DNA from 3 places in the Variovorax sp. DAIF25 genome. Region 3 is predicted to be linked to each of the others. Evidence: riboswitches for the same ligand, from Rfam matches in the RefSeq annotation. Region 3 holds a riboswitch; each other region holds the start of a gene.

Region 1 (3,776 bases), on a different replicon from region 3:
CGCGCCGGCCCAGCGCATCGACGAGCTCGCGCGGGAAGCCGCCCGACGGCGCCTGCTCGGCGCCCGCGGGCAGAACGGCCGTCATGCACACCATGCCGAGGATCGCGTCGCGCCGGTTCACGCTCAGAAGGTGTAGCGCGCGCGGGCGAACACCGTCCTCGGTGCACCGGCGTTGCCAGCTTCCTGCGCCGACAGGTCGTCGGCGATGTAGTACTTGTTCGTCAGGTTGTTCACCCCAGCCTGCAGTGTGAGCGAAGGATTGACGCGGTAAGCCACGGCTACGTTGAGCAGCAGGTAGCCGGGCAGCTTCTGCGGATTGACCGCATTGTCGCGGAGGTAGCGGCTGCCCACGTAGCTGGCGGTGCCGGTCACGGCCCAGGCGCCGTGCGCATAGGTCAGGCCCGCGCCCGCGATGTTGTGGGCCGACATGCGCACGCGGTAGCCGCCGAAGTTGGTGCTGCGCGCGCCGCTGTCGGTGTAGGTCTGGAAGTCCTTGAGCCGCGCGTCCTGCCAGGTGTAGTGCAGGTAGCCGTTCCAGCGCGGCGAGAGCTGGAACTGCCACTGGGTTTCGATGCCCTTGGTGCGCGAAGTCGCGTTGCTGAAGACGAAGGAGTCGGGGCCGTTGCGGTAGGAGCGCTGGCCGTCGATCTTCTCGGCCTCGAACAGGCTGAGCTGGTAGCTCCAGCGGTCGTCCGCCGCGCGGCCCTTCACGCCCACTTCCTTGCTGCGCGTGATCTCGGGCCGCAGGATGTCGGGCACCACCACGCCGCCGCGCGTGTTGAGCGCCACGGCCTGCGGCCGGAAGCCTTCGCTCCAGTTCGCGAAGACGGCGTGCGAGGAGGCATCGCCCTGCAGGAACAGCCAGTCCACGCCCGCGCGCGGGCTGGTGTGGCTGCCTTCCTGCGCCGAGATCACCTGCGTGCCCGTGCGGCCGAGCGTCTGCTCGAAGCGGTCGTGGCGCACGCCCAGCGTGAAGCCGACCGGGCCGTATTCGAAGCGGTCCTGCAGGTAGACGCTGCGCACCTCCTGGTCGAAGCGCGAGGAGGTGATGCTGCCGCGCACGCCGCGCGGATCGTTGCGCACGTTGCTCACGGGGATGTCGTAGAACGGCCCGCGGTAGGTGGGCGCGTTGCTGAAGCTCGGCGAGTCGAGGCCCTGCCAGCCGCGCTCGAGGTTGAAGCCGGCCTGGAACTCGTTGCTCCAGCCCTTGCCCGCCATCAGGTGCGTGGCCGCGAGCTCGTGGAAGACGCCGCGGTCGGCGGTGTAGCTCTCGGAATAGCCCTTGCTCACGGCCGCGGGCGGCGGAACGATGGTGATGCCGCCCGCGAAGAAGCGGTTGTAGCGCGCGAAGCTGCTCAGGTGGTTGATCGACCAGCCGGCGCCGAGCTCGAAGCGGTTCTTCCACGAGAACGACTGGTAGTCGCCCGTGACGTAGGAGTCGGGAATGCCGTAGTTGTCGCGCGATGTGATGCCGAAGATCGGCTTGCCGTTGACCAGCGGCACGATCGAGCCGCGGTCGCCGCGCACGCGCGTGTCGTAGAGCTGGAAGCCGGTGGTCCAGTTGCGCGTGACGGCGAAGTCGCCGCCGAGCAGCACGGCCGACTGCGCGCGGCCGGCATCGCGCTGGAAGCCGTTGTGGTCGCCGTTGGCCACGCCGATGTAGAGGTTGCCGCGCTCGAAGTCCCAGCGGTAGCGCAGGCTGCCGTCGAGGCGGCCGTAGCTGCCGACGGTGGCCGTGAGGCTGCCGCCCGCGCGCTCGGGCTTCATGAAGAACTGCGCCACGCCGCCGATCGCGTTCTTGCCGTAGAGCGCCGAGGCCGGGCCCTTGATGAACTCGAGCCGGTCCACCAGGTCGGGCGCGATCAGCGTGATGTCGGCATTGCCCTGCAGCAGGCGCAGCGGCACGCCGTCCATCAGCACCAGCACGTCCTGTGTGTCGCGCAGGCCGCGGGTCTCGAAGCGCGAGTAGTAGTTGCCCTGCGTGCCGTACTGCAGGCCCGGCACGCTGCGCAGCGTGTCCTCGAGCGTGACGGCGCCCACCGCGTCGAGCTGCGCGCGTTCGACCGCATAGGTCGCGAAGGGCAGCCGCAGCGTGTCGGCCTCCTGGCGCGTGGCGGTGGAGATGGTCTTGCGGTCGTTGACGGTGGTGGGCGGCAGCGAACCGGCTCCCTCGGCGTCCTGCGCCGAAGCGACCGAGGCGAGCAGCATGACGCCGGATCCGATGAGGGCTTGGTGGGGTCTGACGCGACCGCGCCTGGAGATGTTGCGCACGTGGGCTTCCTTCGGGCCCGCGCTCCCGCGGGCCATGAGAACAAACCGGGCGCCGATGGATGCTGCAAGCGACCGGGTCCGCGCCCACGCGTGACCGGCCCGGCTTGCCTGCACTCCCGCAGCGACCGAACGAGGCGAAGGCCGGTATCCGGGCTTGCGGAGCGCCGCGAGGCATCGAGCGATGCTTCGCGGCCGCGATCCTCGCCTTCCCATGCAGAGGCACAGTGGCCGCCGGTGCCCGCGAAGGCATCGACTGTGAGGACCGCGAATCCGCCGACCGTTGCGGGGGCAGCGCAGGAATGGCGCCCCGTGGGGCTCGTCACCTGCTTCCCGTTTAACGCCGGTCACGGGACCGGCGCACCTTCGCGCACGCCGGCTTGGGTGATGCTTTCGTTTGCATCGGCCGGCGGGGCGGATTATAGGAGCGGGTCTTGCGCCGTCTGGCGCGAAAAGCTCAGGGTGTGGGCGTGTGTGGCAGCCGCACCGTGAACACCACGTAGCCGTCGTCGTGCGCATAGCCGATGCTGCCGCGGTGCGAGCGCACGATGGCCTGCGCGATGTGCAGCCCCAGGCCCAGTCCGCCCTTGTTGCGCTCGTTGGGCACGCTGCGCTGCTTGAAGGCGCTGAACAGGTCGGGCACCAGCGCGGCGTCGATCGGCGGCGCGCGGTTGGCCACGCTGAACACCACGTGCGCCTCGGTCTGCTCGAGCCGCAGGCGCACCGCCTCGCCGGGCAGGCCGTGGTGGCGCGCATTGCTCACGAGGTTGCCGACCAACTGCGCCATGCGGTCGGGGTCGGCCAGCACGGGCAGCGATCTGGGTGCGTCCAGCTCGAGCTGCGAGCCCGGGTAGGCAGTGCGCGACTCGTCGACTGCGTCTTCCAGCAGCCGCGCCAGGTCGATCTGCGCCGGCACCACCTGCAGGCCCATGCCGCTTTGCAGCCGCGAGGCATCGAGCACCTGGCCGATCAGCCGCGCCATGCGGCTGCTCGAGGTCTGGATGCGCTGGCCCAGCCGCGCGCCGGCGTTGCTGCCGTCGGGCAGGCTGCGCTCGAGCAGCTTGGCCGCCATCGTGATCGACTGCAGCGGGTCGCGCAGGTCGTGGCCGAGCACGGCCAGCAGCTCGGTGCGGGCCTTGTAGGTGTCGGCCAGCCGCGCCGCGCTGGCGCGGATCAGCTCGTCGCGCAGCTGGCGCGCGAAGTCGAGATCGTTGGCGCCCCAGGGCACGCTGGTGTCGCGCACGGTCTGCTTCCAGACGTCGAAGGAGCCGCGCGGCGTGAGCCGCGGCCCGAGCGGGCCGCTCACGTAGTGCTTCTCGGGCTTGCCGCCCCAGTTGATGGTCTCGACCTGTTCCTTGCGCGCGAGCACCAGCCAGCCGTTGTCGATCGCGTCGAAGCGCAGCGCGAGAAAGCCGCACCACACGCCGCCCAGCGAACGCAGGTTCTCGGGCAGTTGCTCGCGCTCGTGCAGCGCCACGATCTCGTCGCCGTTCTTCGACGCGGTGAGC
Region 2 (3,776 bases), 1.5 Mb from region 3:
CGAGGAGGGCGGTGCCGCCGTCTATGGCGACGCGGCCGATCCCGCCGTGCTGATCCAGGCCCACATCGCGCGCGCCCGCGTGCTGGTGGTGGCCACGCCGGCCGCGCTCAACGTGCGGCAGATGATCGAGACCGCGCGCACGCTCAACCCCAGCATCGAGACCGTGATCCGCAGCCACAACGAAGCGGAAGCCGATCTGCTCACGCGCGAGGTCTCGGCCACCGTGTTCCTCGGCGAGCACGAGCTGGCCCAGGCGATGGCGCGCGACGTGGTGCGCCGCGCCGTGGCGCCGCCCGCGCCCCATGGCGCGAACGGCGCGCCCACCGTGCCGGGCGCGCCGGCCTGAACGTGCGCTAGTTAGAGGTCCTCGATCACCAGCATGCGATAGCGCTGGGCGATCGAGTACGGCACCGTGCGCACCACCTCCATCATGCGTTCGGCATCGTCCTGTTCCTCGGTGCGCACCAGCAGTGCCGTGTGGCCTTCGCGCGCCAGCTTGGTGTAGGCACGCACCGTCGCGCCCTCGGTGCCCGCGGAGGGCAGGGGGTTGTCCGCATCGGCCACCGTGGGCGTGATCTCCGCCAGCACCGTCCGGGGCGGCAGCAGGAAGATGTCGTCCGCGCTCACGCCCTGCTCGACGAGCTGGCGGCCGACGCGCTCGGCGTCCTCGGCGCTGGCGAACATCACCACCGAGTAACCGGTGGGATAGAACGCGCCGCCAATGGTCGCTCGCATCGAGGGATCCAGGGTGAATCGCTTCATGGGGCCTCCTGTCGTCTGGGCTTGCGGCGTGCCGCGGGTGTTTGATCCATGGGCAAAACTTAGGTCGCGCACCAACGCCCGCCTGTAGGAGAAGCCCGGAAGCTGGGAACGGTCGGGGCCACCGCCTGCCGCAGGAAGCACACAGGGTTTTCGCCGGCGGTGAACGTGATGAAGTGCCCGCGCGTTGTGACAGGGCGTGTCTACGATTCCGGCGCTGCGCCGCTTTCGCCAACGCCCACCTTCCAGAGCTTCGCGTGAACACCATCCCCGCCACCCTGTCGCCGTCGCCCCGCAACCTCGCGCTGACCGTCCACGAGCTGGAGCCCGGCGAGTTCTACTGGGTGCTGATGGAGGCGGTCGACGATGCCGCGGGCGAGGGCGCGGTGCATTCCTACCTGCCGCTCGAGGCGGCCATCGAGCCGCATTCCAGCTATTCCAATGCGCTGGTGGCCGGCGTCAGCGTGCTGCGCCGGCTGTTCGGCACCGAAGGCCCGGGCCGGCCGCAGGACACCCGCACGCCGGACGTCCCCGGCGGCACCCGCTCCCTATAATCCCCGCCGTTCGGTGCAGTCTTTCTTCTAAAAACAAAGACCGCATCGGCACCACGGTTCGAAGGTGCCCCGCCAGCCATGCATGCCATGGCCACGGGGTTAAACGGGAAGCAGGTGCGACGCGTCGGTTCACGGATCGACGCCTCCATTCCTGCGCTGCCCCCGCAACGGTCAGCGGATCTGGAAGTCCTCACGCCATGCCTCCAGGGCATCGGCAGCCACTGCGCCCCCAAGGCGTGGGAAGGCGAGGGCTTCCGCAACGGCGCTGCAGTTTCGACTGCGCGCCGCTGCGCTCCGCGAGCCCGGATACCGGCCTTCGTCACCGCCTCGGACGCTGCGGGAGTGCGTGTCCGGGCCGCCGGCCGGCGAAGCGCTTGCTTTTCCCGCCGCCGGTCCCGGCCATCGAATGACTTCCCGCCGTGTCCACGTTCGGTCAGAGAGCCTGCGGGGACGCGGGCCGGAGGAGAAGTCACATGGATCACGCATCGCCGTCGGGCGATCGCGCGGGCGCGGCCGGCCGCCGCCCGCACCGCCACCGGGGTCGCCCCGCCGCCCGCCGCCTCGGCGGCATGTCCGCCGCCATCGGCCTGGCCTTCGGCGCCGGCAGCGGCTTCGCGCAGCAGGCCGCCACCAGCCTGCCGCCGGTGCAGGTCGAGGCCGGTGCCCAGGCCGCGCTGTCGCTCGCCGAGCCCACGCAGACCGGCAGCCGCCTCGGCCTCACGCCGCTCGAGACGCCCGCCAGCATCGAGGTGCTGACCGGCGAGACCATCCGCGCGCGCGGCGACGTCTCCGTCATCGAGGCCGCCACCCGCGCCACCGGCATCACGGGTTCGCCCGCGCCGGGCAACGGCAGCACCTCGATGGCCGCACGCGGCTTCTCGGGCCATGGCTCGGTGATGCAGCTGTTCGACGGCACGCGGCTGTTCGCGGGCGCGGGCACCGTCACCTTCCCGTTCGACACCTGGTCGGTCGACCGCATCGAGGTGCTGCGCGGCGCGGCCTCGGTCATGTATGGCGAAGGCGCGATCGGCGGCGCGATCAACGTGGTGCCCAAGAAGCCCACGCGCGGACCGATCCACAACGAGGCGCTGCTGAGCTACGGCTCCGACGCCACGCGCCAGGCCGCCTTCGGCAGCGGCGGCGCGATCAACGACAAGCTTTCGTACCGCTTCGACATCAGCCACCGCGCCACCAACGGCTTCATGGCGCGCGGCGAGGGCGAGAGCCTGGCCGTCGGTGGTGCGCTGCGGCTGGACGTCTCGCCCGAGCTGCAGTTCACCCTGTCGCACGACGAGGGCCGCCAGTCGCCGCAACGCTACCAGGGCGTGCCGCTGATCGACGGGCGCCTCGACGGCCGGACCCTGCGCCAGAACTACAACGTCGACGACGCCGAGCTCAAGTACGACGACAAGTGGACCCGCCTCGACGCGCTCTGGACGCCCAGCGATGCCGTCACCGTGCACAACCAGCTCTACCGGCTCGCGAGCCAGCGCCACTGGCGCAACAGCGAGACCTACACCTTCAATGCCGCCACGCGCCGCGTGACGCGCGGCGACTACCTCGAGATCGGCCACGACCAGGAGCAGGTCGGCAACCGCACCGACGCCACCTTCCGGCACGAGCTGTTCGGCATGAAGAACCAGGTGCTGGTGGGCTTCGACGTGAACCGTATCGACTTCCTGAACTCGAGCGACTCGCCCTACGGCGGTCGCTCGGTGGTCGATCCCTTCGTCTTCCTGCCCGGCTACTACCAGTCGCCGTCGCCCTACCTGCCGCGCTACCGGACCCGCACCAGCACCTATGCCGTGTTCGCCGAGGACAAGCTGGCCTTCGACGAGCGCTGGTCGCTGGTCACCAGCCTGCGCTGGGACCATGCCAAGGTGGCGCGCACCGACCTGTCCAACGCGGCCAACAGCCTCACGAAGACCTTCGAGTACGCCACCGGCCGCATCGGCGCGGTGTATGCGCCCGATGCCTCGCAGTCCTTCTATGCGCAGCTGGCGCACGCGGCCGATCCGCTGACCTCGCTGATCAGCACCTCGACCACGCAGGCGCCGTTCGACCTCAGCACCGGCAACCAGGTCGAGGTCGGCTACAAGCGCCAGCTGGCCGACAACCGCGGCGCCTGGACCGTGGCCGCCTACCGCATCGAGAAGAAGAAGCTGCTGTCGCGCGATCAGAACAACCCCACCGTCTCGCAGCAGGTCGGCAAGCAGTCGTCCGAGGGCATCGAGGCCACGCTCGACCTCGCGCTGACGTCCACGCTGCGGCTCGAGGCCAATGCGGCCAAGCTGCGCGCGCGCTACGACGACTTCAACGAGGTCGTGAGCGGCCGGCTGGTCTCGCGCGCCGGCAACACGCCGTTCGGCGTGCCCGAGGAAGCGGCCAACCTGTTCCTGCACTGGCATTTCCTGCCGCAGTGGGAGGCCGAGTTCGGTGTGCGCTACGTCGGTTCGCGCCAGG
Region 3 (3,776 bases):
CGAGTCGAACATGATCAGGTTGCGCACCTGGTTGCGGTAGACCACGATGCCGGCGTTGGTCGGGCCGTCGGTGTACTTGAGGCCGAGCTCGACGTTGCGGCTCGACTCGGGCTGCAGGTCGGGCTTGCCGTATTCGCTGAAGCGCTGGTAGAGCGTGGGGGCGCGGAAGGCGGTGCCGGCCGACGCGGTCACGCGCAGCTTCGGCGTGATCGCGAAGCCGTAGGCGGCGCTGCCGGTGGTCTTGCCGCCGAACTCGCTGTCGTCGTCGTGGCGCACGTTGAGCTGCAGCGAATGCGGGCCCTGCACGAAGCCGTAGCCGAGCGAGACGGCATCCTGCGAACGCTTGCGCGCCAGGCCCTTGTCGGTGCTGCTGGTGGGCGCGTTCTCGAGCCGGTCCTCGCGGCGCTCGAGCGCGGCCGTCACCAGGTGCGGACCGAAGCGCAGCTCGTTCTGGAACAGGTAGCCGCGCAGCCGGGTCTCGGTGCGGTAGTACGAGGGCATGGTGCTGTAGACCGACTGCGAATCGGTCACCTGCAGCCGGGTGCTATAGACCTCGTTCCATTGCGCCGACCAGGTCAGGCCGCCGGTGCGCAGCCGGTTGCGGCTCTGGTCGTCGAGGTAGTAGGCCGGCGGCTTGCTGCCGGACTTGGCCGCGTCGTAGCGCGCCTGCGTGTCGCTCGACAGCGCGGTGGCCTCGAGGCGCTGGCCGGGCGCGATCTGCCAGCCCAGGCGCACATTGCCCGAGGTGGTGTTGTAGCCGTCGCGGTCGGGGCTGGTGAAGCCGTCCTTGGGCAGCGTGCGCTTCTCGAGCGGCTGGATGTTGAAGCCGCGGCTCTCCTCGTGTGCCACGCCGAACGAATAGTCGAAGGCATTGGCCTTGCCGCTGATCGCGGCCTCGGTGCGGAACAGGCCGTGGCTGCCGAAGCCCACGCCGATCGAGGGCGACACGCCCTCCTCGCCGCGCTTGGTGAACAGCTGGATCACGCCGCCGATGGCGTCGGAGCCGTAGACCGCGGCGGCCGGGCCGCGCAGCACCTCGATGCGGTCGATCTGCGCCAGCGGGATGCTTTCCCAGGCCGCGCCGCCGGTGGCCTGCGAGTCCACGCGCACGCCGTCGATGTAGACGGCGGTGAAGCGCGTCTCGGCGCCGCGGATGTAGACGCTGGTCGAGTTGCCCACGCCGCCGTTGCGCACGATCTGGATGCCGGCCTGGCGCGCGAGCACGTCGGCCACGCCGGTGGATCCGCTGCGCTCGATGGTCTCGCGGTCGATCACCGAGACATCGGCCACCAGGTCCGACAGCGGCTGCGCGGTGCGGGTGGCGGTGACCACCGTCTCGCCGAGCACGCCGGGCTGTTGCTGTGCCGAAGCGGCCGATGGCAGCTGGGCCAGCAGCAGGCCGCCGAAGGCCGGCACCAGGGCCAGCGGCAGGCCGGCCAGGCGCGCGCGCAAGGAGGACGCAGAAACGCGAGCGCGCGAACGGCGCGAGAAGGAAACGCAGGAAATCATGGAATGAGCGAACGAACGTCTATGCCCCTTGCCGGCCTCCCCGCCGGCGCCCGGGGCGCCATTGGCTCGTGCATGCATCGACGAAGCGAAGGGCATGCGCGAACCGCCTTGTTGGCCGGTATCCGGGCTGGCAGACCGGCCCTCGCCGCCTTCCCAGGCGCCTGTTTCAGGGCGCCCAGTGGCTCGTGTGGAGAGGGTGGCGCCTTGCGGCGCCGTCTGCTTGACCGTTGCGGGGGCAGCGCAGGCGGCTTCGGTGCCGGCGCGCGGCCGGTCCCTTCACTCCTGCTTCCCGTTGAACCGCGGCGCGTGAACCACGCCGCAGGCACCAACGGGCGAGATTCTAGGCGCTGCGCCACGCGCTTTAAGTCGAAAGTTGCGTGGGCCCGACGGTCGCCGCGTCCCGCGCACTAACATCGACAGGCTATGCGACGCCATCACCACCGCCCCGCATGACCCTGCGCTCCTCGCTGCTGCTGCGCCTGCGCTCCGCCCTCCAACGCCTGTTCGGCGTCTCGGGCTGGCAGTCGATGCTGCTGTGGTCCATCGTCGCCGGCCTGCTCGGCACGCTCGCGACCGAACTGTTCCGCGCCACGCTGCGCGGCTTCGAGCACCTGGTGCTCGGCCCCGGCGACAGCCTGGTCGCGATGGCGCGCGCGCTGCCGTGGTGGGCGCGCATCGCCTTCCCCGCCGCGGGCGGCCTGGTGGCCGGAGGCCTGCTCGTGCTCGCGAAGCGCGTCGCGGTACGCAGCGCCACCTCCGACTACATGGAGGCGATCGTGCTCGGCGACGGCCGCATCCCGGTCACGCAGACGCTGGTGCGCAGCGCCTCCTCGCTCGTGAGCATCGGCACCGGCGGCTCGATCGGCCGCGAGGGCTCGATGGTGCAGCTCGCCGCATTGGCCGCCTCGCTGCTGGGCCGGGTGTTCCGCTTCCCGGTCGAGCGGCTGCGGCTGCTGGTGGCCTGCGGCGCGGCGGCCGGCCTCACGGCCGCGTACAACGCGCCGATCGCGGGTGCCTTCTTCGTCGCCGAGATCGTGCTCGGCTCGATCGTGATGGAGAGCGTGGGCCCGATCCTGATCGCGGCGGTGGTCGCCAACATCGTGATGCGCGCCCTGCCCGGCTACCAGCCGCCCTACCAGATGCCGGTGTTCCCCGAGCTGCATGGCGCCGAGATCCCGCTGTTCGCGCTGCTCGGCGTGCTGCTGGGCTTCGCGGCCGCGGGCTTCCTGCGCGCGCTGCAGGGCAGCCGGGCGCTGTTCGCGCGGCTGCCGTTCGCGCTGCCGTGGCGGCTCGCGCTCGGCGGGCTCGCGATGGGGCTGGTGTCGGTGCCCTGGCCCGAGGTCTGGGGCAATGGCTACAGCGTGGTCAACGCGGTGCTGCACACGCCCTGGACCTGGACCCTGATCGCCATGGTGCTGGCGGCCAAGCTGGTCGCCACGCTGGCCACGGCCGGCTCGGGCGCGGTCGGCGGCGTGTTCACGCCCGCGCTGTTCTTCGGCTGCATGGTGGGCGCGCTGTTCGGCCATGCCGCGCAGGCGCTGTGGCCGCATGCGGTGTCGGCGCCCTCGGCCTACGCGGTGGTGGGCATGGGCGCCTTTCTCGCCGGGGCCACGCAGGCGCCGCTGATGGCGATCCTCATGATCTTCGAGATGACGCTCAACTACCAGGTGATGCTGCCGCTGATGCTGGCCGGCGTGATCGCCTATTTCGTCGCGCGCTCGGCCAATGCGGGCTCGATGTACGAGATCACGCTGCGCCGGCGCGAGCAGCAGGACGAGCAGCTGCGGCTGCGCTCGCTGCACATCCGCGACCTGGTGCAGCCGGCGCAGACGGTGGTGGGCCCCGAGGCCGATCGCGAGGCGATGAGCCGGCTGTTCCTGCAGCACCCGGTGAAGTACCTCTACGTGGTCGATGCGCAGCAGCGCTACCTCGGCGTGGTGCCCCTCTCCGCGCTCGGCACGGCCGCGGCCGAGGTGCGCGCGGCGGACCTGCTGTCGCAGGCCATCGCGCCGATCACGGCCGACACCAGCCTGGGCGAGGCGCTGCAGCGCTTCCTCGAGCACCTGGGCGAGCGGCTGCCGGTGATCGAGAGCGCGGCGAACCCGGTGCTGCTGGGCGTGGCGGCCAAGAGCGCGTTGCTCGCCACCTACGTGCGGCTCAGCGAAGTTTGATGGCGCGGCGCGCAGGCCGCAGAATGCCGTGCCAGGCGCGGCGGGTGCCCAGGAGGACCGCCGCTTTCACGGGAAACTACAATCGCGCACCATGCC

What was found. A riboswitch is a leader RNA that binds a small molecule or an ion and turns the genes downstream of it on or off. The one in region 3 is predicted to bind cobalamin.
Region 1: linked by a shared signal. The riboswitch ahead of R0232_RS43940 (TonB-dependent siderophore receptor) and the one ahead of R0232_RS19715 (TonB-dependent receptor domain-containing protein) in region 3 are both predicted to bind cobalamin.
Region 2: linked by a shared signal. The riboswitch ahead of R0232_RS12815 (TonB-dependent receptor) and the one ahead of R0232_RS19715 (TonB-dependent receptor domain-containing protein) in region 3 are both predicted to bind cobalamin.

What each region holds. Positions count from the first base shown of each region.
Region 1 is NZ_CP136637.1:2,043,240-2,047,015, forward strand. It holds gene R0232_RS43935 (ABC transporter substrate-binding protein) at 1-121, opposite strand, end outside; gene R0232_RS43940 (TonB-dependent siderophore receptor) at 124-2,208, opposite strand; cobalamin riboswitch at 2,395-2,651, opposite strand; gene R0232_RS43945 (ATP-binding protein) at 2,726-3,776, opposite strand, start outside.
Region 2 is NZ_CP136636.1:2,789,199-2,792,974, forward strand. It holds gene ybaL (YbaL family putative K(+) efflux transporter) at 1-346, shown strand, start outside; gene R0232_RS12805 (hypothetical protein) at 358-762, opposite strand; gene R0232_RS12810 (hypothetical protein) at 1,017-1,313, shown strand; cobalamin riboswitch at 1,360-1,645, shown strand; gene R0232_RS12815 (TonB-dependent receptor) at 1,787-3,776, shown strand, end outside.
Region 3 is NZ_CP136636.1:4,248,382-4,252,157, forward strand. It holds gene R0232_RS19715 (TonB-dependent receptor domain-containing protein) at 1-1,509, opposite strand, end outside; cobalamin riboswitch at 1,606-1,853, opposite strand; gene R0232_RS19720 (ClcB-like voltage-gated chloride channel protein) at 1,959-3,680, shown strand; gene R0232_RS19725 (hypothetical protein) at 3,772-3,776, shown strand, end outside.